One region of the Stenotrophomonas sp. Steno-Z1 genome, then DNA from elsewhere that is predicted to be linked to it. Evidence: riboswitches for the same ligand, from Rfam matches in the RefSeq annotation. Region 1 holds a riboswitch; the other holds the start of a gene.
What was found. A riboswitch is a leader RNA that binds a small molecule or an ion and turns the genes downstream of it on or off. The one in region 1 is predicted to bind cobalamin.
Positions count from the first base shown of each region.

Region 2: it holds a riboswitch for cobalamin, as region 1 does, so the genes downstream of both, btuB (TonB-dependent vitamin B12 receptor) here and metE (5-methyltetrahydropteroyltriglutamate--homocysteine S-methyltransferase) in region 1, are expected to answer to the same signal.

Region 1 covers NZ_JBWJPB010000003.1:126,840-142,437, forward strand. The annotation lists gene AC06FD_RS11325 (hypothetical protein) at 1-706, opposite strand, end outside; gene pnuC (nicotinamide riboside transporter PnuC) at 857-1,453, shown strand; gene AC06FD_RS11335 (AAA family ATPase) at 1,446-2,492, shown strand; gene AC06FD_RS11340 (bifunctional nicotinamide-nucleotide adenylyltransferase/Nudix hydroxylase) at 2,597-3,652, shown strand; gene AC06FD_RS11345 (nicotinate phosphoribosyltransferase) at 3,716-5,140, shown strand; cobalamin riboswitch at 5,191-5,424, shown strand; gene metE (5-methyltetrahydropteroyltriglutamate--homocysteine S-methyltransferase) at 5,639-7,933, shown strand; gene AC06FD_RS11355 (epoxyqueuosine reductase QueH) at 8,004-8,690, shown strand; gene pncA (bifunctional nicotinamidase/pyrazinamidase) at 8,748-9,377, shown strand; gene purU (formyltetrahydrofolate deformylase) at 9,577-10,428, opposite strand; gene AC06FD_RS11370 (hypothetical protein) at 10,496-11,407, opposite strand; gene aceE (pyruvate dehydrogenase (acetyl-transferring), homodimeric type) at 11,515-14,187, opposite strand; gene AC06FD_RS11380 (LysR family transcriptional regulator) at 14,370-15,302, shown strand; gene AC06FD_RS11385 (NADH:flavin oxidoreductase/NADH oxidase) at 15,351-15,598, opposite strand, start outside.
Region 2 covers NZ_JBWJPB010000008.1:40,047-55,644, forward strand. The annotation lists gene AC06FD_RS17115 (sensor histidine kinase) at 1-201, opposite strand, end outside; gene AC06FD_RS17120 (response regulator transcription factor) at 198-917, opposite strand; gene msrB (peptide-methionine (R)-S-oxide reductase MsrB) at 1,066-1,572, shown strand; gene AC06FD_RS17130 (cytochrome c biogenesis protein DipZ) at 1,609-3,384, shown strand; gene msrA (peptide-methionine (S)-S-oxide reductase MsrA) at 3,401-4,141, shown strand; gene AC06FD_RS17140 (aminotransferase-like domain-containing protein) at 4,744-6,162, shown strand; gene bioD (dethiobiotin synthase) at 6,366-7,052, opposite strand; gene AC06FD_RS17150 (GAF domain-containing protein) at 7,127-7,609, shown strand; gene AC06FD_RS17155 (TfoX/Sxy family protein) at 7,606-7,977, shown strand; gene AC06FD_RS17160 (histidine phosphatase family protein) at 7,978-8,556, opposite strand; cobalamin riboswitch at 8,709-8,940, shown strand; gene btuB (TonB-dependent vitamin B12 receptor) at 9,063-10,904, shown strand; gene gph (phosphoglycolate phosphatase) at 11,159-11,809, opposite strand; gene AC06FD_RS17175 (LysR family transcriptional regulator) at 11,920-12,822, opposite strand; gene AC06FD_RS17180 (NAD(P)-dependent oxidoreductase) at 12,920-13,558, shown strand; gene AC06FD_RS17185 (MBL fold metallo-hydrolase) at 13,922-14,836, shown strand; gene dinB (DNA polymerase IV) at 15,425-15,598, opposite strand, start outside.

The DNA.
Region 1 (15,598 bases):
CATCGGGGAATTCAACCCGCACCTGCGGGTAGCGGCCGCGTTCATCACGCACATTGCCGGTGCCGCTGAACTGCAGCAGGCGCGGGTTGTTGCGTGCGTAGACCAGGTTCACCGCCGGCACCGCGAAACCGAACCATGCATCCAGGCGCATCTGCAGCTGCTCGGCTGGTTGGCCCTGCCACGTCACCGCGCTGCCGCGCTGCAGCTTCAGCGGCACCAGCCGCTGGCGGCTGGGCAGCAGGAACTGGAACGCCACCGGGCGCCCGGCCTGCAGGGCGTCCCAGTGGCCAAGCACGGCTGCGTCGAACCCGGCATCGACCACCGCGTCCGGCGGAATCGCGATGGTGCGGCTGACCCGGTCGGCGCGGGCGTCTTCACGCACATACACGGTGCGCGTGGCGGCGTTGCCCTGCAGGCCTTCCTGGTAGCCGCTGCGCGCGTCCTCGAAGGCGAAATCCGGCGTCTGCGCGCTGCCCCGCGGGGTCATCCACTTGCGCGCGAAGGGCCGGCCATCGGCGCAGCGGTACAGCACCAGCCGCGCGCGCGCCGTGGGCGGGCCCTGCAACCAGTGCGTCTCGCGGTACAGCAGGCGGCCATCGGCCGGCGCGAAGGCCCGGCCTTCCTGGCGCTGCACCTGCTGGGCGGCAGCGGGCAGGACCGGGCACAGCAGCAGCAACAGCAACGGGGGCAGAGGGGGGCGGCGCATGCGTGGCTCCACGTGGGGTTCGTGGGCAGATACGCAGCCAGCGGCGCGGCGGATGCAGTGGCTCGTCCCACGTAAACTTGGCGGCCCCGGTTTCCAAGACGCCCCCATGCCGTCGCTCCACCCTGCACACCACCTGCCCGGCGCGCTGGCATGACCAGCGCCCTGGAAATCACCGCCAACCTCACCGTGGCGGCCTCGATCCTGCTGGCTGGGCGCAACAGCGTGCATACCTGGTGGACCGGCATCATCGGCTGCACCCTGTTCGCGCTGGTCTTCCACGACGCCCGGCTGTACGCCGACGTGGTGCTGCAGGGCGTGTTCGTGTTGACCAGCGTGATCGGCTGGTGGCAATGGCTGCGCGGCGACCACGGGCACGCGCTGCCGATCACCCGCGTGCAGGTGCGCACGCTGGGCTGGATGCTGCCGGCCGCAGTGCTGGCCAGCGTCGGCTACGGCCTGCTGCTCCACACCTGGACCGATGCCTACGCGCCGTTCCTGGATTCGGCCGTCCTGGTGCTGAGCGTGGTGGCGCAGCTGTTGATGATGCGCCGCAAGCTGGACGCGTGGTGGTTCTGGCTGCTGGTCAACAGCATCGCCATCCCGCTGTATGCCAGCCGCGGCCTGCACCTGACGGCCGTGCTGTACGTGCTGTTCTGGATCAACGCGCTGGTCTCGCTGCGGCATTGGCGGCGTCTGATGCGCGCCGCGGCTGCCGGCGCGGTGGCGGCGGAGCCCACGCATGGCTGAGCGCTTCGCCACCGGCCTGGTGGTGGGCAAGTTCAGCCCGCTGCACCGGGGCCACCAGGCGTTGATCGACCACGCGCTGGCGCAGTGCGAGACGGTGTTGCTGCTGAGCTGGAGCCAGCCCGAGCTGCCCGGCTGCGATGCATCGCGACGCGACGCGTGGCTGCAGGCGCTGTACCCGCAGGTTACGCGGCTGGTACTGCACCCTGCGCGCCTGGCCGCGCTCTGTGCGCAGCGCGGCGTGCCGGTACGGCCGCTGCCGGACAACGGCGATGACGACACGGCGCAGCGCACGTTCGTGGCCTGGGTATGCACCGCGCTGTGGGAGCGTCGGGTGGATGCGGTCTTCACCAGCGAAGACTACGGCGAGGGTTTCGCCGCTGCCCTGCAGCAGCATTTCAGTGCACAGGCCGGTGTGCAGTGGCCGGTCGCGCACGTGTGCCTGGACCCCACGCGCAGCAGGATACCGGTATCGGGCACCGCGCTCCGGCGCGATCCACATGCACTGCACGCCTTCCTGCACCCCCGCGTGTACGCCGATTTCGTCGGGCGCATCGGCCTGCTCGGCGGCGAATCCAGCGGCAAGACCACGTTGGCGGCCGCGCTGGCCACCCGGTTGCAGACGACCTGGGCCGCTGAGTTCGGCCGCGAACATTGGGAGGCGCGCGGCGGCGCGCTGACCTATGACGACTTGCTCTACATTGCACGCGTGCAGGTGGCGCGCGAGGAAACGCTGTCGACCACGGCCAACCGCTGGCTGGTGTGCGACACCACGCCGCTGACCACGCAGCTGTACTGCGAGGTGATGTTCGGCCGCGTCGAGCCGGCGCTGCACGCGTTGGCGCAACGTCGCTACGCCCATCTGTTCCTGTGCGCACCGGATTTCGCGTTCGTGCAGGATGGCACCCGCCGCGACGCAGCCTTCCGCCAGGCGCAGCACGACGCCTACGTGCAGGCGCTATCGGCGCAGGGCGTAGCGTTCCATGTCCTGACCGGCCCCGTGCAGCAGCGCATCGCGCAGGTGCTGCAGATCCTCGGCTGAACACCCGGCCCGCATGACGCCGCCGACGTTGACGCCGTTTGGCAGAGGAGTAGCATTGGCATCAGCCAAGGGACAGACCCGCGGCATACACAACGACATGGGGGATTCTCATGGAATACGACTATCTGGTTTTCATCGGGCGTTTCGAGCCCTTCCATAACGGCCATGCCGCCGTTGCCCGCCTCGCACTGAGCCGGGCCAAGAAGCTGATCTTTCTGGTCGGCTCTGCCGACACCCCCCGCAGCCTCCGTAATCCCTGGACCGTGGCCGAACGTGCCGTGATGATCCAGGCCGCGCTGGAAGGTGCCGGCGAGCGTCTGCTGATCCGTCCGCTCAAGGACCATCTGTACAACGAAGCCCAGTGGATCGCCGGTGTGCAACGCACGGTGGCCGACGCTGTCCGCGCCGATGGTCACGGGGGCGATGCCAGGATCGGCCTGGTCGGGATGGACAAGGATGATTCCAGCTATTACCTGCGCGAGTTCCCGCAGTGGCCGCTGGTCGATGTACAGCACACCGAAACCTTGTCGGCCACCGAGCTGCGCCGTTACCTGTTCGAGGCCGGCAGCGTGGATTTCCATGGCGCGCTGCTGATGCTGCGCGGCAACGTGCCCGCACCGGTGTACGCCATGCTCGAAGCGTTCCGCAAGAGCGGGCCGGCCTATGCCCAGCTGGTGGCCGAGTACCAGTTCATCGAGCAGTACAAAGCGGCCTGGAAGGACGCGCCATACGCGCCCACCTTCGTCACCACCGATGCCGTGGTGGTGCATTCGGGCCACGTGCTGCTGGTGCGTCGCCGTGCCGAGCCCGGCAAGGGGCTGTGGGCGCTGCCGGGCGGGTTTGTCGGCCAGCAGCAGGGCCTGCTGGACAGCTGCCTGCGCGAACTGCGCGAGGAGACCCGGCTGAAGATACCGGCGCCGGTACTCAAGGGGTCGCTCAAGGGCCAGCATGTGTTCGACCACCCCGAACGCAGCCAGCGCGGCCGCACCATCACTCACGCCTTCCATTTCGATTTCCCGGCTGGCGAACTGCCGGCGGTACGCGGCGGCGACGATGCCGACAAGGCGCGCTGGATCCCGGTCAGCGAGGCGCTGGACATGGGGCCCAAGCTGTTCGAAGACCATCTCCACATCCTGGAGTTTTTCCTGGGCCGGGGCTGATCCCTGCCTGTTCCGCCGGCGGATAGACCGCCGGCGTCACCCGACGCGAAGGAGCTTCCCGTCATGCAGTACCTCGATAATCTTCTCCTCAATACCGACAGCTACAAGGCCAGCCACTGGCTGCAGTATCCACCGGGTACCGATGCCACGTTCTTCTACGTGGAATCGCGCGGCGGCCTCTACGACCGCACGCTGTTCTTCGGCCTGCAGGCCATGCTGAAGGATTACCTGGCCAAGCCGATCACCCATGCCGACATCGATGCGGCGCGCGATCTCTTCGCCGCCCATGGCGAGCCCTTCAACGAGGCCGGCTGGCGGTACATCGTCGATGCGCATGGCGGCCTGCTGCCGGTACGCATCCGCGCCGTGCCCGAAGGCACCGTGGTGCCCGTGCACAACGCGCTGATGACGATCGAATCGACCGACCCGCAGGCATTCTGGGTACCGTCGTACCTCGAAACGCTGCTGCTGCGGATCTGGTACCCGGTGACGGTAGCGACCACCAGCTGGCACGCCAAGCAGACCATCCGCCGCTTCCTGGAGCGCACCAGCGACGACCCGGAAGGCCAGTTGCCGTTCAAGCTGCATGACTTCGGCAGCCGTGGCGTGTCGAGCCTGGAGTCGGCCGCCATCGGCGGCGCCGCGCACCTGGTCAATTTCCTTGGTACCGATACCGTCTCGGCGCTGCTGTTCGCCCGCGCCTTCTACCATGAGCCGGTGGCCGGCCATTCGATCCCGGCCGCCGAGCACAGCACGATCACCAGCTGGGGCCGCGACAACGAGGTGGAGGCCTACCGCAACATGCTTGCGCGCTTTGCCACGCCCGGTGCAGTGGTGGCGGTGGTGTCGGACAGCTATGACATCTACCACGCGATCACCCAGCACTGGGGCACCACGCTGCGCCAGCAGGTGATCGACTCGGGTGCCACCGTGGTGATCCGCCCGGACTCGGGCGACCCGGTGACGGTGGTGCTGCAGTGCCTGCAACTGCTGGACGACGCCTTCGGCCACGCGGTCAACGGCAAGGGCTACAAGGTGCTCAACCACGTGCGCGTGATCCAGGGCGACGGCGTCAACCCGACCAGCATCGGCGACATCCTGGCCTGCATCACCGCGGCTGGCTACGCCGCCGACAACGTCGCCTTCGGCATGGGCGGCGCGCTGCTGCAGCGGCTGGACCGCGACACCCAGAAGTTCGCGCTGAAATGTTCGGCCGCCCGGGTGGACGGAAACTGGATCGACGTCTACAAGGACCCGGTTACCGACAGTGGCAAGCAGAGCAAGCGCGGTCGCATGCGCCTGCTGCGGCATCGCGAGTACGGCCAGTTCCGCACGGTGCCGATCCCGGCCGAGGCCGAGTCGCTGGCCGCGGTCGCGCTGCCGCTGGGCTACGAGGACGCCATGCTGACCGTCTGGGAGAACGGGCGGCTGCTGCAGGACGACACCTTTGCCGACATCCGCAGCCGGGCGGACGCGGCGCGCTTGTAAGCGGCGTCATTCATCGGCCGTAACCCCCTTGACCACCGCCCGCCTTCGGCCTACCTTGTGCGGGCCGAAGGTATCTATCTCTTCATGCAGATGAAGGGATGGGTTTAAACGGGAATCCGGTGAAGGCGCCTCGCGCGCCCATTCCGGAGCTGCCCCGCAGCGGTGAATGGAAACGAATCCTGCCAACAGCACTGGGCCTCACCGCCTGGGAAGCCGCAGGTACTAGGTGGGCGCCCGCGCCCGTGTCCATCAGCCCGAATACCGGCCCCGGCCGGGGGACACGACCGTCCCCCGATTCGACCTGGAACGTCCGCGGGGAGGTTGCCGGGGCCTGCCGCCATGCCGCCCGCGTGGCGCTGCCCCCGTGCGTCCGCTCCACGACATCCGGTTCGCCCGCGGGGGCGAAGGTCGCTGGCGGGACGGACACGGCAGCCATGGCGTGGCCGGCACGCGGTTCCTTCGTTCCTCAATGCCGCTACTGCAATGAGGACACGTTCCATGACCACTGTTACCAACCTGGGGTTTCCCCGCATCGGCGCCAAGCGCGAACTCAAGCGCGCGCTGGAAGCGTTCTGGGCCGGCGAAAGCAGCGCCGCGTCGCTGCAGGACACCGCCCGTGGCCTGCGTGCACGCCACTGGACCCTGCAGCGCGAGGCCGGCGTCGATGTGCCGCCGAGCAACGACTTCAGCTTCTACGACCAGGTGCTCGACACCGCCTTCCTGGTCGACGCGATCCCGGCCCGCTACCGCGCCCTGGCCGATGCCGACCCGTTGGCGGGCTACTTCGCGCTGGCCCGCGGCGTGCAGCGCGACGGCTACGACCTGCACGCGCTGGAAATGACCAAGTGGTTCGATACCAACTACCACTACCTGGTGCCCGAACTGCAGGCCGGCCAGGGCTTCGCCCTGCGCGGCGACAAGCCGCTGGCCGAGTACCGTGAAGCCAAGGCGCTGGGCATCGAGACGCGACCGGTGCTGCTGGGCCCGGTGAGCTTCCTGCTGTTGTCCAAGACCGTGGACGGCAGCCCGGCGCTGGACCTGCTGGACGCGCTGCTGCCGGTATATGCCGAATTGCTGGCCGGGCTGAAGGCCGCCGGTGCGCAGTGGGTGCAGCTGGACGAGCCGGTGCTGGTGCAGGACCTGGACGACAGCGCGCGCGCCGCGTTCGAACACGCCTATGCGGTGCTGTCCGGCGTGCCACGCCCCAAGGTACTGCTGGCCACCTACTTCGGCGCGCTGGAGGACAACCTCGGCCTGGCCGCCGCCTTGCCGGTGGACGGCCTGCACGTGGACCTGGTGCGCGCACCGGAGCAGTTGGACGCCGTGCTCAGCGTGCTGCCGCCCGACCGCGTGCTGTCGGCCGGCCTGGTCAACGGCCGCAACATCTGGCGCACCCACCTCGACAACGCGCTGGTACTGGCCCGTTACGCGCACGGCCACCTCGGCGACCGGCTGTGGCTGGCACCGTCGTGTTCGCTGCTGCACAGCCCGGTGGACCTGGCGCTGGAAACCAGGCTGGATGACGAGCTGCGCGGCTGGCTGGCGTTCTCGACCCAGAAGCTGCAGGAACTGCGCCTGCTGGCCGATGCGCTGGACGCCCGACCGCACGCCGAGGCCGGGCTGGCCGCGTCGCGCGCGCGCATCGAATCGCGCCGGCAGTCGCCGCGCGTGCACAAGCCCGCCGTGGCCGCGCGCCTGGCCGGCCTGACCGCTGCCGATGCGCAGCGCCACAGCCCCTACCCGCAGCGGCACCTGGCCCAGGCCGGCGCACTGAAGCTGCCACGCTTCCCGACCACCACGATCGGCTCGTTCCCGCAGACCCTGGACGTGCGCGAGGCACGTGCCCGCAACAAGTCCGGCAAACTCTCCGACGCCGACTACGATGCCTTCCTGGCCACCCAGACCGAACACTGCGTGCGGGTGCAGGAGCAGATCGGGCTGGACGTGCTGGTGCACGGCGAGTTCGAGCGCAACGACATGGTCGAATACTTCGGCGAACAACTCGATGGCTTTGCCTTCACCCGGAATGGCTGGGTGCAGAGCTACGGCTCGCGCTGCGTGAAGCCGCCGGTGATCTTCGGCGATGTGACCCGCCCACGGCCGATGACGGTGCGCTGGTCGCAGTACGCGCAGTCGCTGACCGACCGCCCGATGAAAGGCATGCTGACCGGCCCGGTGACGGTGCTGCAGTGGTCGTTCGTGCGCGATGACCAGTCGCGCGCGGACACCTGCAGGCAGATCGCGCTGGCGCTGCGTGACGAGGTACTGGACCTGGAGGCGGCCGGCATCGGCGTGATCCAGATCGACGAGCCGGCGATCCGCGAAGGCCTGCCGCTGCGCCGCGCACAGTGGCGTGAGTACCTGGACTGGGCGGTGGAAGCGTTCCGGATCAGTGCCAGCGGCGTGCGCGATGCCACCCAGATCCACACCCACATGTGCTATTCCGAATTCAACGACATCATCCACTCGGTGGCGGCAATGGATGCGGACGTGATCTCCATCGAGACCTCGCGCTCGCGGATGGAGCTGCTGGATGCGTTCGTGCGCTTCCAGTACCCCAACGAGATCGGCCCGGGCGTGTACGACATCCACTCCCCGCGCGTGCCGGACAAGGAAGAGATGCTGGCGCTGCTGCGCAAGGCCGCCGAGGTCCTGCGGCCAGAGCAGATCTGGGTCAACCCCGACTGCGGCCTGAAGACCCGCGGCTGGAAGGAAACCCGGGCCGCGCTGGAAGCGCTGGTGGCCGCCGCCCGCGAACTGCGCGCGGAAAACGCCGACGCCAACGCCGCCTGATCCACCGTCTGTAGATGACCCCAAGGACCGCACCGCCGCCGTTGCCGGCGGTGCGGTCGACGAGAGCCGCATGACCACGCCCACCGTTACCCCGCTCGACCGCCCCACCCTGGCCCTGCCCGACGGCCACACCCGGCTGCTGCTGCATTCGTGCTGCGCGCCGTGCTCGGGCGAAGTGATGGAGGCGATCACCGCCTCCGGCATCGACTACACCATCTTCTTCTACAACCCCAACATCCATCCGGCGCGCGAGTATGAGCTGCGCAAGCAGGAGAACATCCGCTTCGCCGAGAAGCACGGCGTGCCGTTCGTGGACGCCGACTACGACACAGACAACTGGTTCGCCCGCGCCCGCGGCATGGAAGCCGAGCCCGAGCGTGGCATCCGCTGCACGATGTGCTTCGACATGCGTTTCGTGCGCACCGCGCTGTATGCACACGAACATGGCTTTCCGGTGATCAGCAGTTCGCTGGGCATCTCGCGCTGGAAAGACATGAACCAGATCAACGACTGCGGCCATCGCGCCGCCGCGCAGTACCCGGGCATCCAGTACTGGGACTACAACTGGCGCAAGGGCGGTGGTGCCGCGCGCATGGTGGAGATCAGCAAGCGCGAGCAGTTCTACCAGCAGGAGTACTGCGGTTGCGTGTATTCGCTGCGCGATGCCAACCGGCACCGCCGCGAGACCGGCCGCGAGCGCATCAAGATCGGCCTGCTGTATTACGGACAGGACAACGGAGCCCCCACGGGCGATTGACGTTCGCACGCGGGGCCGCCACGCTGGTTGCCCCGCTTCCGTTGTGTTGGACCTGCCATGACCGCCGCCCTACCCGCCGATGTCGCCCTGCTGGTGATCGACCTGCAGCCGGACTTCATGCCCGGTGGCGCGCTGGCCTGCGAGCAGGGCGATGCGCTGGTGGCGCCGATCGCCGCCCTGCTGGCCCAGCGCCGCTACCGCACGGTCGTGGCGACCCAGGACTGGCACCCGGCCGACCACGCGTCCTTTGCCAGCCAGCATCCGGGACATCTCCCGTTTGAAGCGATCCTGCTGCATGCGCAGCCGCAGACGCTGTGGCCCGACCACTGCGTGCAGGGCAGCGCCGGCGCGGCGTTGCACGCGGGCGTGGACTGGACCGTGGCCGACCTGATCCTGCGCAAGGGCACCCGCCAGCAGGTGGACTCCTACAGCGCGTTCCGCGAGAACCATGGCCCGGCCGGCACCCGCCCGGCCACCGGCCTGGCCGGCTGGCTGCACGAACGCGGCATCCGCGAGGTGCATGTGTGCGGCCTGGCGCGCGACTACTGCGTGCTGTGGAGCGCACAGGACGCCGTGAAAGCCGGGTTCCGGGTCAAGTTCCTGTGGGACCTGACCCGGCCGGTGACCGAGGCCAACGACGGCATGGTGCGCGAGGCGCTGGCGAAGGCGAAGATCGCGGTCGTTTGACCGGCGACCTCCGGGTACGGGTCGGAACGGCGTGCCGATCTGCGGGCGGAACGGCGTTGCGACCAACGGTGGGAACGGCGCACCGATCGGCGGTCGGAAGAGCGTGCCGATCAGCGGTCGGAAGAGCGTACCGACCAACGGTCGGTACCTACGGGATCAAGGTGCAGGCAGCATCAGGCAACCGGCGCCGCATCCCGTTTCAGCGAAATACCACCGTGCGATGGCCGTTGCGCAGGATGCGGTGCTCCACATGCCGACGTACCGCGCGCGCCAGCACCTGCGATTCGGTGTCGCTACCCAGCCGCACCAGGTCGCGCGGCGTCATGGCGTGGTCCACGCGCGCCACGTCCTGCTCGATGATCGGGCCTTCGTCCAGGTCTTCGGTGACGTAATGCGCGGTGGCGCCGATGATCTTGACCCCGCGCGCGTGCGCCTGGTGGTACGGCTGCGCACCCTTGAAGCTGGGCAGGAAGCTGTGGTGGATGTTGATCGCCTTGCCCGCCAATGCCTTGCACAGGCGCGGCGACAGGATCTGCATGTAGCGCGCCAGCACCACCAGGTCGATGCGCTCGCGCTCGACCAGGTCGATGATCTGCTGCTCCTGCGTGTCACGGTTGTCGGCGTTGACCGGCAGGTGATGGAACGGCACGCTGTAGGAACCTGCCAGCGCCGCGAAGTCGTCATGGTTGGAGGCCACTGCGGCGATCTCGACCTGCAGCTGGCGGCTGTGCGCGCGGAACAGCAGGTCGTTCAGGCAATGCCCCTGCTTGCTCACCAGGACCAGCAGACGCGCACGGCGGCGCGCGTCGTGCAATTGCCAGTCCATCTGGAACTCCGCCGCCAGCGTCCCCATCCGCGCTTCGATATCTGCCAGCGCCTGGCTGGCAGCCCGATCGAAGTGCACGCGCAGGAAGAAACGGCCGCTCTCCTCATCGCCGAACTGCTGGGCATCGAGGATGTTGCAGCCGAGCTCGAACAGCAGGCCGGAGACGCGATAGACGATCCCGGTACGGTCCGGGCATGAGAGGGTGAGGATGGAATCGGGGCGCATCGTTCGAGTGTAAGCGAGCACCGCCGCGGCGCGGACGATGCTCTCAGATGCAACCAAGCACGCGGACTCAGCGTGTTTGCGCGTCCAGTGCCGCACGGATGACGCGCAGGTCGGCGCCCTCTGGCGGCCAGCCGGCCACGGTCGCGACCACCTCGCCATCGCGGAGCAGGTGGAACACCGGTGACTGGCCAGTGTCCAGCGCGTGCCACGACGGATCGCTCACCATCGGCTGCATGGGCAGGTCCGGATGCGCGCGGTTCCAGTCCAGCATTTCCTGGCCGGGCCAGGCCTGGCTGATCGGCACCACCAGTTGTAGGCGCGCGCGTAGCCAGGCGTAGTCAGGCTGCGAGGTGATCGCCTGCAGCGCGCGCCGCGAGAAGCCGCAGTGCGGGTGCACCATCGCCACCACCTGCAGGCCATCCTCGGCCAGCACCGTGCGCTGGACCTGGCCGATGTCCTCCAGCCGCAGCAACGGCCGGCCCGCCAGCGTCTTGCCGCCAATCGTCGGCAAGGCGGTGGGCGGCGTCTGCAGGCGGCTGTTCAGCGCATTGGCCTCATCGAACCGCTGCAGCGCGATCAGCGAACCGCGCATGCTGCGGTGGTGGTCATCCACGGCGAGACCGCGCGCGACCAGCGCCTCGTACAGGCACTGCAGGCGCAGCAAGGTGGCCGGTTCACGCGCGTAGAAGGCGATCAGGGCGGTGGACTGGAACAGGTCCTGCAACCGCGCATCCGGCAATGCCACGCAATCACCGGACTGCATCGCCACCGGTGCGGCCTGCGCATACGCCCTGCGCATTGCCGCCAGGCGCTCGGCCGCGGGCTGTGCCGGGGCGGCATCCAGTGCCACCAGCCGGGCATGCAGGCTGCCCGGAACCGGCTCGGTGCGGGCGACGGCCGCCGACGGCAGCAGCCCGCAGCACAGCAGCACCGCGAGGAACAGGACGACGGCCGTGCCCGGCTGTCGATCGCACTTCATCACGGCCTCCCTGCTGTCAGCTGGATACGAGGCATCCAGCATGCCAGCGTTCCTGCCGTGCGGCAGAGACCGGAGTCGCGCTATCAATGGCGCGAATGCATCCGTGCCTACACCGCCGCCGGGTCCACCTTCTCCACATCGATCCCGTACGTCTCGATCGCCACCTGCAACTGGCCGCGCTCGATCCGCCCGTCATCGGCCAGTGCCTTCAACGCGGCCAGCACGATGAAGTGCCGGTCCACCTCGAAGAACGTACGCAGCGACTCACGCGTATCCGAGCGGCCAAACCCATCGGTACCCAGCGCGGTGAAGCGGCGGCCGTCGACGAACGGGCGGATCTGGTCGGCGACGATCTTCATGTAGTCGGTGGCCACCACCAGCGGGCCGGCGTGCGCGGCCAGGCACTGCTGCACGTAGGGCACGCGCGGCTGCTGCAGCGGGTGCAGCAGGTTCCAGCGCTCGATGGCCAGGCCATCGCGGCGCAGCTCGGTCAGGCTGGTGGCGCTCCACACATCGCTGGCGATGCCGAAGTCCTGCTGCAGCAGCGTGGCGGCGGCTTCCACCTCGCGCAGGATCGCGCCGCTGCCCATCAGCTGCACGCGCAGTGCCGGGTCGCTGTCGGCGGCGGCCGGGTGCAGCAGGTACATGCCCTTGAGGATGCCTTCCTCGGCACCGTCGGGCATCGCCGGGTGCGGGTAGTTCTCGTTGAGCACGGTGATGTAGTAGTAGATGTCTTCCTGGTCCACGTACATGCGGCGCAGCCCGTCCTGGATGATCACCGCCAGCTCGAAGTTGTAGGTGGGGTCAAACGATACGCAGCTGGGGATCACCGAGGACAGCACGTGGCTGTGGCCGTCGTCGTGCTGCAGGCCCTCGCCCATCAGCGTGGTGCGCCCGGAGGTGGCCCCCAGCAGGAAGCCGCGCGTGCGCGCATCGGCGGCGGCCCAGGCCAGGTCGCCCACGCGCTGCAGGCCGAACATCGAGTAGAAAATGTAGAACGGAATCGTGGCCAGGCCGTGGTTGCTGTAGGCGGTGCCGGCGGCGATCCACGAGCAGATCGCGCCGGATTCGTTGATGCCTTCCTGCAGGATCTGGCCGTCCTTGGCTTCCTTGTAATAGCTCAGCTGGCCGGCGTCCTGCGGCGTGTAGAGCTGGCCGAGGTAGGAGTGGATGCCGATCTGGCGGAACAGGCCTTCCATGCCGAAGGTGCGCGATTCATCGGGCACGATCGGGATGACCAGCTTGCCCAGCGCCGGGTCCTTGAGCAGCGTGCCGAGGATGCGCACGAAGCCCATGGTGGTGGACTGGCCGCGCTCACCGCTGCCCTGCAGCTGGGTGGCGAAGGCCGACAGCGGCGGCACCGGCAGCGGATCGACGTGGGTCAGGCGCGCGGGCAGCTGGCCGCCCTGCGCCTGGCGGCGCTGGGCGAAGTAGCGTTCCTCCACGCTGCCCGGCACAGGGCGCAGGTACGGCATGTCCTCGAGCTGGTCGTCGCTGACCGGCAGGTCGAAGCGGTCGCGGAAGGCGCGCACCGCGTCCAGGCTCATCTTCTTGAGCTGGTGGTTGATGTTCTGCCCTTCCCCGGCCTCGCCCATGCCGAAGCCCTTGACGGTCTTGGCCAGGATCACGCTCGGGCGGCCGTTGCCAGCCACGGCCTGGGCGTAGGCGGCATACACCTTCTGCGGATCGTGACCGCCACGGGCCAACGCCCAGATGTCGTCGTCGCTCTTGTCCGCGACCAGGTCCAGCAGCGGCGGATACTTGCCGAAGAAATGCTCGCGCACGTAGGCGCCACTCTGCGACTTGAAGGTCTGGTAGTCGCCGTCCACGCATTCCATCATGCGCTGGCGCAGCAGGCCGCTGTGGTCCTTGGCCAGCAGCGCGTCCCAGCCGCCGCCCCAGATCACCTTGATGACGTTCCAGCCAGCGGCGCGGAAGGTGCCTTCCAGTTCCTGGATGACCTTGGCATTGCCGCGCACCGGGCCGTCCAGCCGCTGCAGGTTGCAGTTGACCACGAAGACCAGGTTGTCCAGGCGCTCGCGCCCGGCCACCGAGATGGCCGCCAGCGATTCGGGCTGGTCCATTTCGCCATCGCCGAGGAACGCCCAGACCTTGCGACCCTGGTGCTCCTTCAGGCCGCGGTATTCCAGGTAGCGCATGTAGCGCGCCTGGTAGGCCGCGGTGAGCGGGCCCAGGCCCATCGACACGGTGGGGAACTGCCAGAAGTCCGGCATCAGCCGCGGGTGCGGGTAGGAAGACAATCCATCGCGGTCGGACTCGCGGCGGAAGTTGTCCATGCGCTCGGGGGTGATGCGGCCTTCGACGAACGCGCGGCCATAGATACCCGGGGCGGAGTGGCCTTGGATGTAGATCATGTCGCCGTCGAAGGTATCGGTGCGGCCACGGAAGAAGTGATCGAAGCCGACGTCGTACAGCACCGCGGCCGACTGGTAGGTGGCGATGTGGCCGCCCACGTTGGAGTGCTTGCCGGCGCGCAGCACCATCACCATCGCGTTCCAGCGGATCATCGCGTTGAGCCGGCGCTCGATCGCCAGGTCGCCCGGGTAGGCCGGCTGGCGCTCGACCGGGATGCTGTTGACGTAGGCGGTCCAGGCGCGCGCATGCAGGTCGCCATGCCGGGCCACGTCGAGGTCGCTGAGCTGGTCGATCAGGTAGTGCGCGCGCGGGCGCCCGGCCACGTCGGTGACCGCCTGCAGCGCTTCACGCCATTCCTGGGTTTCCTGGGGGTCGGTATCGAGGGGGGCGAGCGCTGGGTCCATGGTCCATCTCCGGCAAAGGCGGCCCCTCCGGGCGCGGCGTGCACTCGCGGCGGAGGCAGGCGGTCAGCGCGGATGGGCGGGGAGCACCACCATAGGAGCCGGTCCGGGTGGCCGGTAGATGCAGCGCTCTTGGCTCTTTATAAAGACAAACTTTGCAATCACAGGCGAGAATGGCGGTCACCATGAATATTCTCCAGTCAATCCGCAGCTTTATCCGCACCGCCGACGCCGGCAGCCTGGCCGCGGCGGCCCGCACCCTGGGCATCAGCGCGGCGGCGGTGGGGCAGAACATCGCCCGGCTCGAGGCCCACCTGGGCGTGCGCCTGTTCAACCGCACCACCCGCCAGTTGGCGCTGACCGAGCGCGGCGCGCTGTACCTGGCGCAGGTGCGCTACATCGAGCGCGACCTGCAGCGTGCGCAGGCCGCGGTGACCGACCTGGACGCCACGCCCGAAGGCCGCCTGCGCATCGCCTGCAGCACCTCCTTCGGCCGGCACAAGCTGGCCCCGCTGCTGCCCTCGCTGAAGGCGCGTTACCCGCGCCTGGCGATCGAGCTGCTGCTGGCCGACCGTGCGGTGGACCACGCACGCGAGGACGTGGATGTGAGCATCCGCATTGAACCGCAGCTGGAAGAAGGGCTGGTCGCGCGGCCGATCGCGCAGGTGCCGTTCGTGTTCTGCGCGGCGCCGTCCTACCTGGCGCGGACCGGCGTACCGCGCACGCCCGAAGCGCTGCGCGAGCATCGTTGCCTGTTGTTCCGGCATCCCAAGGATGGCCGCCACCTGCGCTGGGGCTTCGTGCGCGACGGGCTGCGCTTCGACGCGGAGGTGAGCCCGGCGCTGGTCAGCGACGACATCGATGCCTTGGCCGCGATGGCCCTGGCCGGCGGTGGCATCACCCGGCTGGCGGCCTTCGTCGCGGCACCGTACCTGGCGCGCGGGGAGTTGCAGGCACTGTTCGACGGCAACGAGGCCGGCGATGCACAGGCGTTGCCCGAGCCGATGCGGCTGTACCTGTGCGTGAGCGACCGCCGCGACCTCACCCCGAAGGTGCGCGCGTTGATGCAGCACATCGTCGATGGGCTGCCGCCCGAGTGGCGGGTGGACGTGGGCTGAGGTGTGCCGGTGCAGGCGATGGCGGGCGGCCATCGCCTGCAGGCCCGGTCAGCGTGGCGGGGCGATGAACACGCCGCGCGCCTCCCGTGGTTCGCAGCGCAGGTATTGCGGCGCCGGTTCCAGCGAATCGCCGAGTGCGGCGGCGGCATGCCACGGCCAGCGCGGGTCGTAGAGGATGCCGCGGGCCAGTGCGATGGCATCGGCATGGCCGTGGCGCAGGATCGATTCGGCCTGCGCCGGGTCGGTGATCAGGCCGACCGCGATGACCGGCATGCGCAGCTTCTGCGCCTTGATCG
Region 2 (15,598 bases), on a different contig from region 1:
GCCACCGCGCATGCCGCGCGCATCCATCAGCTCACCGCTGCGCGCGATGTGCTCGGCCAGCCCGCGCGACAAGCGCTGCACGGTTTCCTGCTCATGCATGGCGGTGCTGCGCATCTGGATCCACATCAGCGCGCCGCAGCACACCAGCAGCAGGGCGCAGAACACCACCGACAGGCGCTGGGACAGGGTCAGCCGGATCACGACGCGTCTCCGTCGCCGCCCACCAGCTTGTAGCCACGGCCCCACACCGTCTGGATGCGCTGCGGGCTGGCCGGGTCGCGCTCGATCTTGTTGCGCAGCCGGTTGATGTGGGTGTTGACGGTGTGCTCGTAGCCATCGTGCTGGTAGCCCCAGACCTGGTTGAGCAGGTCCATCCGCGAATACACCTGGCCGGGATGGCGGGCGAAGAAGTACAGCAGGTCGAACTCGCGCGGGGTCAGTTCCAGCGCTCGACCCTCGACCTGGGCGGTACGTGCGACCGGGTCGATGCGCAGCCCGGCCACCTCGGTTTCACCGGCGTCGATGCGCGCGTTCTGCGCCATCGCCTCCACCCGGCGCAGCAGCGCCTTCACCCGTGCCACCAGCTCCAGCATCGAGAACGGTTTGGCCAGGTAGTCGTCCGCCCCCAGTTCCAGGCCGAGGATGCGGTGCACTTCGCTGGCGCGCGCACTGGTGATGATGATCGGGGTGTAGCGCGTCATCGCCCGGGCCCGCTTGCAGATTTCCAGCCCATCCACGCCGGGCAGCATCAGGTCCAGCACCAGCGCACTCCACGGCTGCGCCTCGAGCAGGGCCAGGCCCTCGTCGCCGGTGGCAGCATGGGTGACCTCATAGCCCTCGTCGCGCAGGTGCATGCGCAGCAGGTTGGCGATGTGGACATCGTCTTCGACGATCAGGACACGCTTGGCGCTGCTCATCGGTACGGGCGGGCCGGTCTGGGGAATGGCCTGCATTGTCGGCCGATCCGCGCCCGGATGTGTCACGGAAAATTTAATCCTGCGTGAGGATTCGTTGACCGGGCCGGGCGCAGCATGGCCGCATCGTATCCAGACCTGGAGATCGGCCATGCGTTACTCCCGTCGCAATGTGCTTGGCATGGGGGCCATGACGGCCGCCGCCGGCCTGTTCGGCCTGGCCGCGTGCAGCGGCCCGGCCCCGGCCGCACCGGCCGCCCCGGCCCGTCGCTTCGAGGTGATGCGCACCGACGCGCAGTGGCGTGAACAGCTCAGCCCGGCGCAGTACGCCGTGCTGCGCCAGCAGAGCACCGAACGGCCGTTCAGCAGCCCGCTCAACAAGGAACACCGGCGGGGCACGTTCAACTGCGCCGGCTGCGCGCTGCCGCTGTTCTCCTCCTCCACCAAGTTCGACAGCGGCACCGGCTGGCCCAGCTTCTGGGCACCGCTGCATGGCGCGGTCGAGGAAGACCGCGACACCACCCTGGGCATGATCCGCATCGAGGCCCATTGCCGGCGTTGCGGCGGCCACCTCGGCCACGTCTTCGATGACGGTCCCCGCCCCACCGGGCTGCGCTACTGCATGAACGGCGTGGCGATGAGCTTCAGCGCGGCCTGAGCGCCGCTTTCCCCTGCATCCTGGAAGGATCTGACCATGTTCCTGCTTGTCCTGGCCTACCTCGGCGGCGTACTCACCATCCTCAGCCCGTGCATCCTGCCGGTGCTGCCCTTCGTGTTCGCCCGTTCGGACCGGCCATTCCTGCGCAGCGGGTTGCCGCTGCTGGTGGGCATGACGCTGATGTTCGCGGTGGTGGCCAGCCTGGCGGCGGTCGGCAGCCAATGGGTGGCGCAGGCCAACCAGATCGGGCGCTGGATCGCGCTGGTGGTGATGGCCGTATTCGCGCTGGCCCTGCTCTGGCCGTCGCTGGCCAACCGGCTGCTGTCGCCGTTCCAGCGCCTGGGCGCGCGGCTGAGCGCATCGGCCGATGCCGCCAGTGACGCCGGCCGCGGCGGGGTGGGCACCTCGCTGCTGATCGGCATCGCCACCGGCCTGCTGTGGGCACCGTGCGCCGGGCCGATCCTCGGCCTGATCCTCACCGGCGCGGCGTTGCATGGCGCCAGCGTCGGCACCAGCGGGCTGCTGCTGGCTTACGCGCTGGGCGCGGCGACCTCGCTGGCCCTGGCGATCTGGATCGGCGGGCGGGTGTTCGCCGCGCTCAAGCAGCGCCTGGGCGTGGGCGAGTGGATCCGCCGCGCGCTGGGCGTGGCCGCGCTGGTGGCGGTGGTGGCGATCGGCATGGGCTGGGACACCGGCGTGCTGACCCGCCTGTCCACGGTGAGCACGGCCAAGCTGGAACAGGGCCTGCTGGATGTGCTGCCCGTCAAGGGGCCGGCGGAAGGCGGATCGATGATGATGGCCGCCGACGCACCGGCGGGTACGCCGTTGCCGGTCGAAGGCACCCTGCCCTCGCTGGCCGGGGCCACCGGCTGGCTCAACAGCCCGCCGCTGAGCGCCGAGGCGTTGCGCGGCAAGGTGGTGCTGGTCGATTTCTGGACCTACTCGTGCATCAACTGCCTGCGCGCGATGCCCTACGTGCGCGAGTGGGCCGAGCGCTACCGCGACCATGGCCTGGTGGTGATCGGCGTGCACGCACCGGAGTTCGCCTTCGAGCGCAGCCTGGGCAACGTGCAGGGCGCGGTGAAGGACCTGAAGGTCACCTACCCGGTGGCCATCGACAATGATTTCGCGATCTGGCGCGGCTTCAACAACCGCTACTGGCCCGCGCACTACTTCATCGATGCACAGGGCCGCATCCGCGCGCACCACTTCGGCGAAGGCAACTACGCCCAGTCCGAGCAGATCATCCGCCAACTGCTGCGCGAGGCCGGCAACACGCTGCCCGGCGAGCCGGCGCAGGCGATGGCGATGGCGGGCGCGGCACCGCGCGATGGGGTGGAACAACAGGCGGACATGCGCAACTTGAAGTCGCCGGAGACCTACCTCGGCCATGCACGCGCGCAGAGCTTCGCCTCGCCCGGCGGGCAGCAGCCGGACCGGGCCACCGACTACACCGTGCCGGCCACGCTGGCGCTGAACCAGTGGGCGCTGGGCGGGCGCTGGACGGTGGGCGATGAAGACGCTCGCCTGGAGGCGCCCGGGGGCCGCATCGCTTTCCGCTTCCATGCCCGCGACCTGCACCTGGTGCTGGCCCCGGCGGTGGATGGCAGGCCGGTGCGCTACCGCGTGCGCATCGACGGCCAGCCGCCGGGTGCCGCCGCCGGCGGCGATGTGTCGGCCGACGGCAGCGGCCAGGTCGGCGGGCACCGGTTGTATCAGTTGATCCGCCAATCCGGCGAGGTGCGCGAACGGACGTTCGAGATCGAGTTCCTCGATCCGGGTGTGCACGCCTACGCCTTTACGTTCGGTTGAGCCCTGGAGGCCTTCGATGAAGATCGCAATGGACAAACTGGTTGCCGGCGGCATCGCCGCGGTGATCGCGGCACTCACGCTCACCGCCGTGCTGAGTGTGGATGGCCCGGTGCATGCCGCGCAGGCACAGGCGCCGGTCACCGTGCCCGCGCCGAGCGGCAGCGCCGATCTCAGACAACCCGGCATCACGCGCGCGCAGGTGGTCTTCGCCGGTGGCTGCTTCTGGGGCGTGCAGGGGGTGTTCCAGCACATCAACGGGGTGGACAACGCGGTGTCGGGCTACATCGGCGGCAGCGCGGGCGATGCCAGCTATCCGCGCGTGGGCAGTGGCCGCACCGGCCATGCCGAGGCGGTGCAGGTGACCTACGATCCGTCGAAGGTCAGCTACGGACAACTGATGCAGGTGTTCTTCTCGGTGGTGCATGATCCGACGCTGCTCAATCGGCAGGGTCCGGATCGCGGCACCCAGTATCGTTCGGCGGTGTACGTCGATGACCCCAAACAACGCGACGCCACGCGCGCTTATATCGACCAGCTGCAGCGCGCCAAGGCGTATGTGGCGCCGGTGGTGACCCAGGTCGACGGCGGCAAGCGTTTCTACCCGGCCGAGGGCTATCACCAGAACTACCTCACCCTGCATCCGGAATCGCAGTACATCCAGATCAACGATGCGCCCAAGGTGGCGGCCCTGAAGCAGCAGTACCCGGCGCTGTACCGCGAGAAGCCGAGGTTGGTGTCGACGCTGTCTGCGCGGTGATGCTTTCCTGTAGATCGTCGATGTCTGCGCTTCTCCCGCGCTGGTCGGGGGTGTGGGGTTCGCGGGACACGCTGCAAGTACCTCTTTGTAAGCTCGCGTACGCCATCCATGGCGTACGACGGTCCCGCGCCCCCCCACACCCCCGCCCCAGACAGTGGGCTGGTAGCCGTCGAAAACCCTGGAAGCGCGAAGCAAAGACGGCAAGGCTGATGCTTGTAGCTGATGCTTCGCTGCGGCTGCCGCTGTAGCTGTGCTTGAGCCTGTTCGCTGCGCACCAGCCAACTGTCTGGGGCGGGTACGGGTGGGCTTGCGGGACCGTCGTACGCCATGGATGGCGTACGCGAGCCTACAGGGACGTACTTGCGGCGTGTCCCGCAAGCCCACCCGTACCCGCCCAAACCAGCGAAAAGCCAGCTCCAACCGGCCGTTGATCTGAAAAAAAACGCACGGCGAACACCGCACCGCCGTGCGCGAGGGAATGACCAGGATGCGCGGCGGCGGTGGCCTGGCGCGCTGACAGGACCATGCTAGGCTGCGCCAGGAAGCGGATACAGAGCCAGTGTTCGGCCATCCGTATGGTTACAGATTCCTGCGGGCACCCGATGGCAGCCAACCTCTACCAGACCCTGGCCGACGAAATGGCCGATGCGATCCACAGCGGCCGGCTTCCGGTGGGCACGCGGCTGCCCTCGTTGCGCGGCCTCGCCGCCCAGCGCCAGCTCAGCCTCAACACGGTCATCGCCGCCTATCGCCAGCTTGAAGACGCCGGGCTGGTGGTGCCGCAGCCGAAGGCCGGCTTCGTGGTCAGCGCGCGCCTGGCCGAGCCCACCCGCTCGCTGCGCCAGGCCCCCTCGCTGGCGACCACCCAGGCCCAGCAGCTGATGATGGCCCGTGTGCTGGCGGCGCAGCAGCAGCCCGGCATCGTCGACCTCGCCTTCGCCGGGCCCCGGGGCCGCCGCTTCTATCCCGGCGACAAGCTCGCCCGCAGCACCGCACAGGTACTGCGCCGCGCCGGCATGGTGGAAACCTACGCGCGCCCCAATGCCGCTACCCGCCTGCTCGAACAGATCGTGCGGCGCGGCCCGCGGCTCGGGCTGCACACCAGCGTCGAACGCCTGGTACTCACCCACGGCGCGATGGAAGCGCTGCAGCTCGCCTTGCGTGCGGTCACCCGGCCGGGCGATGCCGTGGGCATCGAAGCGCCGTCGTATTTCAACCTGTATCCACTGCTCAGCAACCTGGGCCTGAAGGCGATCGAACTGCCCACCGACCCGCGCCTCGGGCTGGACGTGGACGCCGTCGCCGCGCAGCTCGAACAAGGCGCGCTGGCCGCGATCGTGGCCATGCCGAGCGTGCACAACCCGCTTGGCTTCACCATGCCGGTGGCCGAGAAGCAGCGGCTGGCCGCGCTGGTGAACCACCATCGGATTCCGTTGATCGAAGATGCGGTGTACGCCGAACTGCAATTCCAGGAGCCGCTGTCGCCCCTGCTCAAAGCCTTCGATGACGATGGCTGGGTGATGGTGGTCAGCAGCTTCTCCAAGACCCTGGCCCCGGACTACCGGATCGGCTGGCTCGATGCCGGGCGCTTCGCTGCGGACATCCAGCTGCTCAAGTTCCAGTCCACCGGGGCCGAACCGCGCCTGCTCGGCGAAGCGGTCGGCGCGTTCCTGGAGGCGGGCAGTTATGAGCAGCACCTGCGTCGGCTGCGTCGCCTGTACAGCGACCAGGTACGGCGCGTGCGCAGCCTGATCGCCCAGCACTTCCCGGCCGGCACCCTGGCCACCCAGCCCACCGGCGGCTTCCTGTTGTGGGTGGAACTGCCGCCGGGCATCGACACCGGCGAGCTGTTCGAGCAGGCGCTGGCGCACGGCGTGGTGTTCATGCCCGGCCAGGTCTATTCGCGCGGCGCGCGCTACCGGCATTGCCTGCGGCTGTCCTGCTGCCAGGAGCTGGACGAGCGCTATGTGGCGGCGATCAGCACGCTGGGCCGACTGGCCTGCGCCCTGCGCGGCGGATGAACGCCCCCCCTCAACCGCACTCCGCGCCAGCCACCCATGGGGTGGCTCTACCCGGATTGGAACCCTGTCATGGTCGCGCCAGCCACCCATGGGGTGGCTCTACCCGGTTGGGGCCGGCCAGGGTAGCGCCACGGCATGCGTGGCTGCATCTCTGCCACGGTAGTGCCACGGCATGCGTGGCTCCCTCGCCACGCTCGGACGCTTTACGCCTCCTGCAGGCGCAGGCAACCCGCCAACCCGGCCGGGTCCGCCCCGGGCGCGAACGGCAGCCGCCCCAGGCAGGGCATCGCCAGGCGCGCGCGCAGCAAGGCCATGTTGTCGTCGATGCGCGCCATCTGCGGGTCCACCTCGTTGCCGATCCAGCCGATGCAGGTTGCCCCGCTGGCCGCGATCGCCGCGGCGGTCAGGCGCGCGTGGTTGAGGCAGCCCAGGCGCAGGCCGACCACCATCACCACCGGCAGCCGCAACGCCTTGACCAGGTCGGCCTGGTCGAGCGTGCCCGACAACGGTGCCAGCCAGCCGCCCACCCCCTCCACCACCACCATGTCGGCCTGCGCCCGCAACCGCGCGAAGGCGGCCTCGATCGGCGCCAGCGCCAGGCTCACGCCGGCTTCGGCGGCGGCCAGCTCCGGCGCCAGCGGCAGGGGCAAGGCGTACGGGTTGAGGTCGGCATAGGCCGGGCGCGGGTCGCTGGCCGCCAGCAGCGCGGTGGCGTCCTCGTTGCGCAGGCCGTCCGCGGTCAGCTCACAGCCGCTGGCCACCGGCTTCATGCCCACCGCGCGGCCGCCCTGCCGGCGCAAGGCGTGCAGCAGCACGCAGCTGGCGAAGGTCTTGCCGATGCCGGTGTCGGTACCGGTCACATACAGGGCGGGGGGCGGATTGGCGGTCATCGGCGTAGCGGTCGGGAAGGTGCGGTGCATTATCGACGGTCCCGGCGCAGCCCGCTGCTTGCTAGACTCGGCCCATGTTCGATACTTCCACGCTCACCGGCAGCAAGCCGGAACAGTACGGCCAGCTGCTGGCCCAGGCCCGCGCGCTGGTGCATGGCGAGCGCGACCGCATCGCCAATGCCGCCAACCTGTCCGCGCTGGTCTACCACGCGCTGCCGCACCTCAACTGGGTCGGTTTCTATTTCTACGACGGCACCGAGCTGGTGGTCGGCCCGTTCCAGGGCCTGCCCGCCTGCGTGCGCATCCCGCTGGACAAGGGCGTGTGCGGCGCGGCCGCCAGCCAGCGGGTGACCCAGCGCATCGAGGACGTGGACGCCTTCCCCGGCCACATCGCCTGCGATTCGGCCTCGCGCTCGGAACTGGTGGTGCCGCTGGTCAAGGGCGATACGCTGATCGGCGTGTTCGACCTGGACAGCCCGTCACTGGCGCGCTTCGATGCCGAGGACCAGGCCGGGCTGGAAGCGATCGCCGCGGTCTTCGTGGAGGCGCTGGGATGAGCGTCAAGCTGCGCAACATCGGTCCCAAGAGCGCGGCATGGCTGCGCCAGGTCGGTCTGCGCACGCCCGAGGAGCTGACCGCGATCGGCGCGGTCGGCGCCTTCGTCAAGGTTCGCCGGGCCGGCTTCAAGCCGAGCCTCAACCTGCTCTACTCGCTGGAAGGCGCGCTGCAGGACTGCCACTGGCAGGAGCTGCCGGAAGCGCGCCGGATCGAACTGGTCGCCGAGTACGACGCGATCATCGCCGACAAGCCGCTGAAAAAGGCCCCGCCGGCATCCGGCCCGGTCTACGACCGCACCGCCGAGCGCCGCGATGACGACGACAGCGGCGATGCGCCGCCGTTCGACACGGACGACGAGCGCGCCTGATCAGGCTTGCTGCAGTTCCAGCAGTTCGCCCCAGAGGCGGTCGCCTTCGCGCTCCACGCGCAGCTGCAACCGCGTGCCGTGATCGATGCGCAGCGCCCAGCACATCGCCATGGGCATCCCGCAGACCTGCGACAACACCATGCGCAGCGGTCCGCCGTGGCTGACGATCAGCGTGGACGGCGCGTCGGGCTCATCCAGCAGGCGATGCAGGCCGCGCACGATGCGCCGCTCGAAGTGGCCCCAGCTCTCGCCATGCGGCGGCGGGTTGGCATGCGGGTCCAAGTGGAATGCCGACAGCTGCTGCATCGGCAGTGCGTCCAGCGCCTGGCCATCCCAGTCCCCGAAATCGAGTTCTTCCCACTCGTCATCGGCGATCACGGCCAGCCCGCGCGGCAGCGCCAGCGCATCGGCGGTGGCCAGCGCGCGTTGTCGCGGCGAGCTCAGCACGCGTTCCCAGCCAAGCGCGGCATACCGGGCGCACAGGGCATCGGTACTGCCTTCGTCCAGGGCCGGGTCGGTGCGACCGTCCAGGTGGCCATCGCGGCCGGTGCTGGCGTGGCGGATCAGGTCGAGGATCATGCCACGCCCCGCCGGCGACCCGCTGCGACGGGCCGGTGGGGGTCACGGGCGTCGGTGCCGGGGTGCTGCAACCACAGTGGGGTCATGGAGATCACATCGAAAAAGCGAGGCATATTCTAACCGCTGCGCTCCATCCCCCCGGCCGATGGCTTAGACTGCGCGCACTTTCAGGTGACCTGGGGCTGCGATGCCGCCAGGTTGAAACGGGAAGCCGGTGACGCGTCAGGCCCTGTGCCACGCCGCCACTCCGGCGCTGCCCCCGCAACGGTAAGCATGGATACACCAGGCAACACGCCACTGTGCTCTGGCATGGGAAGGCGCCTGGCGCGATGGCACCGCCATCGACATGCGAGCCCGGAGACCGGCCTGGAAGACGACTGGTTGCGATGCGGCGGGCATGGCGGCGGCAAGCGGCGCCGTGTGCCCGCTCTCCGTCGAGTGACTCCCTGCAGCGCGATCATCCCCACCCCTTGCCGCGCGGGCGTGCGCGGTGCATGGAGTCATCGATGAAGCTGCAAACCCGCGTTCTTTCCCTGGCCGTACTGTCGGCCCTGCCGCTGCTGGCATCCGCACAGGACGACACCGCCGCGCTGGACCAGGTGCTGGTCACCGCCACGCGCACCCAGATCGCCCTGCAGGACAGCATCTCGCCAGCGCAGGTGATCGACCGCGCCGAGATCGAGCGCAGCCAGGCGCCCTCGCTGCAGGACCTGCTGCGTGGCCGTGCCGGCATCAACCTCAACAACAGCGGTGGCCTCGGCAAGCAGAGCTCGCTGTTCCTGCGCGGTACCAACTCGGCCCACACCCTGGTGCTGGTCGACGGCGTGCGGATCAATACCGGCGACCTCGGCCTGGCGATGATCCAGGACCTGCCGCTGGCGCAGATCGAACGCATCGAGATCGTGCGCGGCCCGCAGTCCAGCCTGTACGGCGCCGATGCAATCGGCGGCGTGATCCAGATCTTCACCCGCCGCAACACCGGCACCTTCGCTCCGCACCTGCAGCTCGGCGGCGGCAGCAACGGCCTGCGCGAGGCCAGCGGCGGCTTCGGCGGCAGCGGCGAGCGCGGCTGGTTCGGCACCGACATCGCTTACCAGCACACCGACGGCATCAACGCCTGCCGCGGCGATGCGGCCACGTTCGCCGGCTGCGGTGCCGACGAACCCGACCGCGACGGCTACCGCAACCTGTCCATGAGCCTGCGTGGCGGCTACGCGCTGACCGACGCGCTGAGCGTGGAAGGCACCGCGCTGCGCGCCAAGGGCGAGAACCACTACGACGGTTACTACAACTACTCGGAGACGCTGCAGCAGGTGCTCGGCGGCAAGGTCCGCTACAGCCCCGGCGAGCGCTTCAACCTGACCGTCAACGTCGGCCGCGCCGACAACGAGTCGGAGAACTACAACGGCAGCACCTGGCTGGGCGCGGCGCAGACCCACCGCGACAGCGCCTCGGCGCAGGCCGACATCGGCATCGCCGACGGCCAGCTGGTCAGCGCCGGCGTCGACTGGAGCCAGGACAACCTGGACGGCAGCAGCGCCGGCTACCTGGTCGATAGCCGCGACAACACCGGCGTGTTCCTGCAGTACCAGGGCCGCTTCGGCGCGCACCACCTGCAGGCCAGCGTGCGCAACGACGACAACGAACAGTTCGGCAACCACACCACCGGCAGCCTCGGCTGGGGCATGGAACTGGGGAGCGGCTTCCGCCTCAACGCCAGCTACGGCACCGCCTTCAAGGCGCCGACCTTCAGCGACCTCTACGATCCGTGGAGCGGCGTGCCGGGCCTGGATCCGGAGACCTCCAAGAGCGCCAACCTCGGCATCGCCCAGCAGGGCGACGGCTGGCGCTGGGGCCTGGATGTGTACGAAACGCGCATCGATGACCTGATCACCTACGACGCCACCACCTTCATGATGTCGCAGGTGGAGAAGGCGCGTATCCGCGGCGCGGAACTGACCGGCGCGATCGCCTGGGCCGGCTTCGACGTCAATGCCCAGCTCAGCCACACCGATCCGCGCAACCGCACCGATGGCAGCGCGCAGTTCGACAACTGGCTGGCGCGCCGCGCGCAGAACACCGCCCGCCTGGACATCGACCGCAGCTTCGGCGGCTTCCGCGCGGGCATCACGGCCAACGGTGCCGGCAAGCGTTATGACAATGCGGCCAACACGGTGCGCCTGGCCGGCTACGGCACGGTCGATCTGCGCCTGGAATACGCGCTGAGCCGTGACTGGTCGGTGCTGGGTCGGGTCAGCAACGTGTTCGACCGCGAGTACGAAACGGTGGGCTGGTACAACCAGCCCGGCCGCGAGTACCGCCTGAGCGTGCGTTACCAGCCGAGGTAATGCCGAGCCACCCAGGCATCCCGTAGTGCCGAGCCATGCTCGGCAACTCGAATGCCGATCCACCCCAGGCATCCGTAGTGCCGAGCCATGCTCGGCAGCCTTTCCAGCCGTCGCGCCACCAAGGCGCGACGCGCTCCCGCTCCCCCAACAACACCCAAGACAGCGCGCAAGCAGCCTTGGAACAGCAAAACACTCCAACCACCGGCCGTCTCACCAACCCCACGCCTACTCCGTGGACCAGGGCTTCACCCGCGCTATAGCGCCAGCAATTCCTGAAGGTCATCCATCACCGCCACGGCCTGGACGGTGTCCAGGTCCAGCCCGCGCGGATACCCATAGCGCACCAGCGCCACCGGCATGCCCGCATCGACGGCAGCGCGGTAATCGGTGATCGAGTCGCCCACCATCAATGCCGCCTCCGGCGCTACGCCGAAGTGCGCGGCGATATGCCGCAGCGGTGCGCCGCTCGGCTTGCGCTCGGGCAGCGAATCGCCGCCGAGCACCACGGCGAACACCGCCTGCAGGCCGAAATGCTGCAGCAGCGGCGCCACCAGAGCCGACGGCTTGTTGGTGCAGATGGCAAGCCGCACATCACGCGCCTGCAATGCCTCCAAGGCCGGCTCGACGCCGTCGAACAGGCGCGGACTGCGCAGCAGGCAGGCTTCGTAGTGACGCATGAAACCGGGCATCACCGCGTCCAGGTCGGTCTGGCTGCCCGCCGCATCGAAGGCCTGTTCCACGAGCCGCCGCACCCCATCGCCGATCCAGGTCAGCACCGTGGCCTCGGGCACGCGCGGCAACTGCCAGTCCTGCAGGGTGCGGTTCAGCGCCTCGGCAATATCGGCCGCGCTGTCCACCAGCGTGCCATCCAGATCGAACACCACCAACGGATACGGATACGACAAGACGCGACTCGCTTCAACGACGTGGGAAGGCACAGTGTACGCCGCGCGCTGGGCGCGCCCGCTCACCCGCACTTGACTGCACCGCGCGTGCGAGGCGACGCACGTCGTCCTCAGATCCGCGCCAGGAAATCCGGGCTCGCGAAACGCTCCACCAGAAAATCCAGGAAGCTGCGCATGATCGTCGGCAGTTGCCGGCGCGATGCGTACACCGCATGGATGCCCAGGCCTTCCACGTCGTACTCGGGCAGCACTTCAACAAGCTCGCCACTGCGCAGCAGCGGGGCAATCTGGTAGGTCGGCAGCATCGCGATGCCCGCACCGGCACGCACCGCTTCGAGCAGCAGCGAAGCTTCGTTGGCGCTGATGTTGCCGCCTACCGCCACCGCGATCGCACGGCCGTCGCGCTGCAGGTGCCACACGCTTTTGCCGACGTAATGGTGCGTCAGGCAGTTGTGCCCGGCCAGTTCGTCGGCGGTGGTCGGCGTGCCCCGCTCGGACAGGTACGACGGCGCCGCGCACAGCACCGAGCGGCACGGCGCCAGCCAGCGCGCAATCAGCGCCGGGTCGATCGCGCGCGAGATGCGCACGGCGATATCCACGCGCTCTTCGACCAGGTTGACCACCCGATCCACCAGCAGCAGTTCCACCCGGGTCAGCGGGTGGCGCTTGACGAAATCGGCGACCGCCGCGGCCAGGTGGATCTGCCCGAACGACACGCTCGCCGTGACCCGGATCAACCCATGCGGCTCCGGATTGTCGGTGGCCAGCTCGCCGTGCAGCTCGTCGCCGATCGCCAGCATCTGCCGGAACCGCAGCAGCGTCGCCTCGCCCGGCGCGGTCAGGCTGATCCGGCGCGTGGTCCGGTGCAGCAACCGCGCGCCCAGCCAGCGCTCCACCTCGGCCAGGTAGCGGGTGACCATCGCCCGCGACATCTCCAGCGCCTCGGCCGCGGCGGTGAGACTGCCGCGCTCGACCACCTCCACGAACACATGCATCGCGGTTATCCGGTCCATCTGATCGATCCGTGCAACAAATTAGACCGTTATACGCGGTTTTTCGTACGATTCATGGCGCATACGCTGGCCTTCCTTCCTCAACGGATCCGCCCCCATGAAGATTGCCCTCGTTGGTGCCACCGGCAACATCGGTCGTGAAATCGCCCGCCAGGCCCTCGCCCGCGGTCATCAGGTCACCGCCATCGTGCGCCGTGAGAACGACCTGCCGGCCGAACTGGACGGCGCCCAGCTGGCCGTCGCCGCGCTGGACGATACCGATGCCCTGGCGGCGGTGATCGCCGGCCACGATGTGCTGGCCAGCGCCTTCGGCCCGCGTCCGGGCGATGCGCCCGGCACCGTCACCAGCGTCAGCGCGGCGCTGGTCAAGGCAGCGCGCCAGGCCGGCGTGCCGCGCTTCATCATGGTCGGCGGTGCCGGCAGCCTGGAAGTGGCCCCCGGCGTGCAGCTGGTGGATACCGAGGGCTTCCCGGACGCCTACAAGCCGGTCGCCCTGGCCGCGCGCGACACGCTCAGGCAGCTGCAGGCCGTCGATGACCTCGACTGGACCTTCTATTCCCCCGCTGCCGAGATCGGCCCGGGTCCGCAGCGCGGCGGCTTCCGCACCCAGGCAAAAACCTTCCTCGCGGCCGCCGACGGCCACAGCCGGATCAGCTACGCCGACTACGCCGATGCGTTCGTCAGTGAGATCGAGACGCCGCAGTACGTGCGCCAGATCGCGACGGTTGCGTATTGAAGCAGGCGCCGGCCGGTGGTCGGCACCGACAGAACAGCCGAGCGTGGCTCGGCTCTACCCGGTCCCGGTGTGATGCCGGGGCTGTACCGAAGCGCCGGCCGGTGGTCGGCGCCGATAGAGCAGCCGAGCATGGCTCGGCTCTACCCGGTCCCGGCGTGATGGCGGGGCCGTACCGAAACGCCGGCCGGTGGTCGGCGCCGATAGAGCAGCCGAGCATGGCTCGGCTCTACCCGGTCCCGGCGTGATGGCGTGGCCGTACCGAGGCGCCGGCCGGTGGTCGGCGCCGACAGAACAGCCGAGCGTGGCTCGGCTCTACCCGGTCCCGGCGTGATGCCGGGGCCGTACCGCACAGGAAACCTTGAGATGCCGAACTTCTCGCGCACCGCCCTGACGCTCGCACTGTCCGTCGCCACCGCGCTTGGCGTGACCGCCCCCGCCGTCAGCCAGGCCGCTGCCGCCGCCGCCCAGACCCATGCACTGCACGTGCAGCCCTACCATCCCGGCGACACGGCGCTGTTCTCGGTGGCTTCCACCCTGATCACCGGCCAGCACGACGCCGTGCTGATCGACGCCCAGTTCGCTGCCTCCGACGCCGCCCAGCTGGTGCAGCGCATCCGCGACTCCGGCAAGCACCTCACCACCATCTACATCAGCCACGGCGACCCGGACTACTACTTCGGCCTGGCCACCCTGCAGGACGCGTTCCCCGACGCCCGCATCGTCGCCACCGCCCAGACCGTCGCCCACATCACCGCCACCCAGGCCGGCAAACTCGCTTACTGGGGCCCGCAGATGGGCGCCGACAAACCCGCACGCATCGTCATCCCGCAGGTGCTGGACGGCACCGCCCTCACCCTCGACGGCCAGCCGCTGCGCATCATCGGCCTCGACGGCCCGACCCCGGACCGCACCGTCGTCTGGATTCCCTCCCTGCGCACCGTCCTCGGCGGCATTCCCATCGTCGCCGGCGAACACGTCTGGATGGCCGACACCCAGAGCGCGCAGTCGCATGCCGAGTGGCTCGCCACCCTCGCCACCATCAAGGCCCTCAAGCCCACCCGCGTCATCCCTGGCCACTACGCCAGCGGCGCGAAACTGGACAGCAGCGCCCTCGATTTCACAGCGGCCTACATCCGCGCCTTCGACGAAGAAACCGCACGCAGCCGCAACGCCGATGCGTTGATTGCCGCGATGAAGAAACGCTACCCCACCCTCCAGGGCGTCAGCTCGTTGGAGGTGAGTGCGAAGGTCGCCAAGGGTGAAATGCAGTGGCCGTGACATTGGATTGAAGCGAGGTAGAACCGCCGCACTTTTCGCAGCTCGAACCATCACCGCATGTTGAGGCACGATCGGCGATCCATCGGGATGCGACCCGATTGCGGCGCAAACTGCCGCCAGCGATGAGGCACCCTATCGTTCGCAGCTCATGCCACCGCCAGATGATGAAGCACGGTCGGCGATCGATCCCAATGCAACCAACCGCGAAGCAAAATCCCGCGCCGCTAAACAGAGTACTGCTCCCAGCAGTTGCAGTCGCGGTTGCAGTCGCAGTTGCACTTGCCGTTGCACTTGCCGTTGCACTTGCCGTTGCACTTGCCGTTGCACTTGCCGTTGCACTTGCCGTTGCACTTGCAGTTGCACTTCCCAGCCCACCGACACGGTATCAAAGGGTGGCGTGGGTGGGGCTGCGGGACCGTCGTGCGCCATGGATGGCGCACGCGAGCCTCCAGGGATGGATTCACGGCGTGTCCCGCAGCCCCACCCACGCCGCCCAAACCGTCGGCACAAGGACACCACGGCTTTTGACGTTATTGCAGTTGCAGTTGACGTTGACGTTGACGTAGATCTTCAAACGCCACCCAACGCTCAACAGTCATCAAGATGATCGAACAGCCCCGGCTGGCTCACCGCCTCACGCTCCCGGAATCCCCCCAACCCCACCCCCACCAACCGATAGCGCGTCTCCGCCGGCAGATCCACCCGCGCCCGCAACGCCAACGCGATATCGCGCAACTCTTCCAGTGACTCCGGCGGCGACTC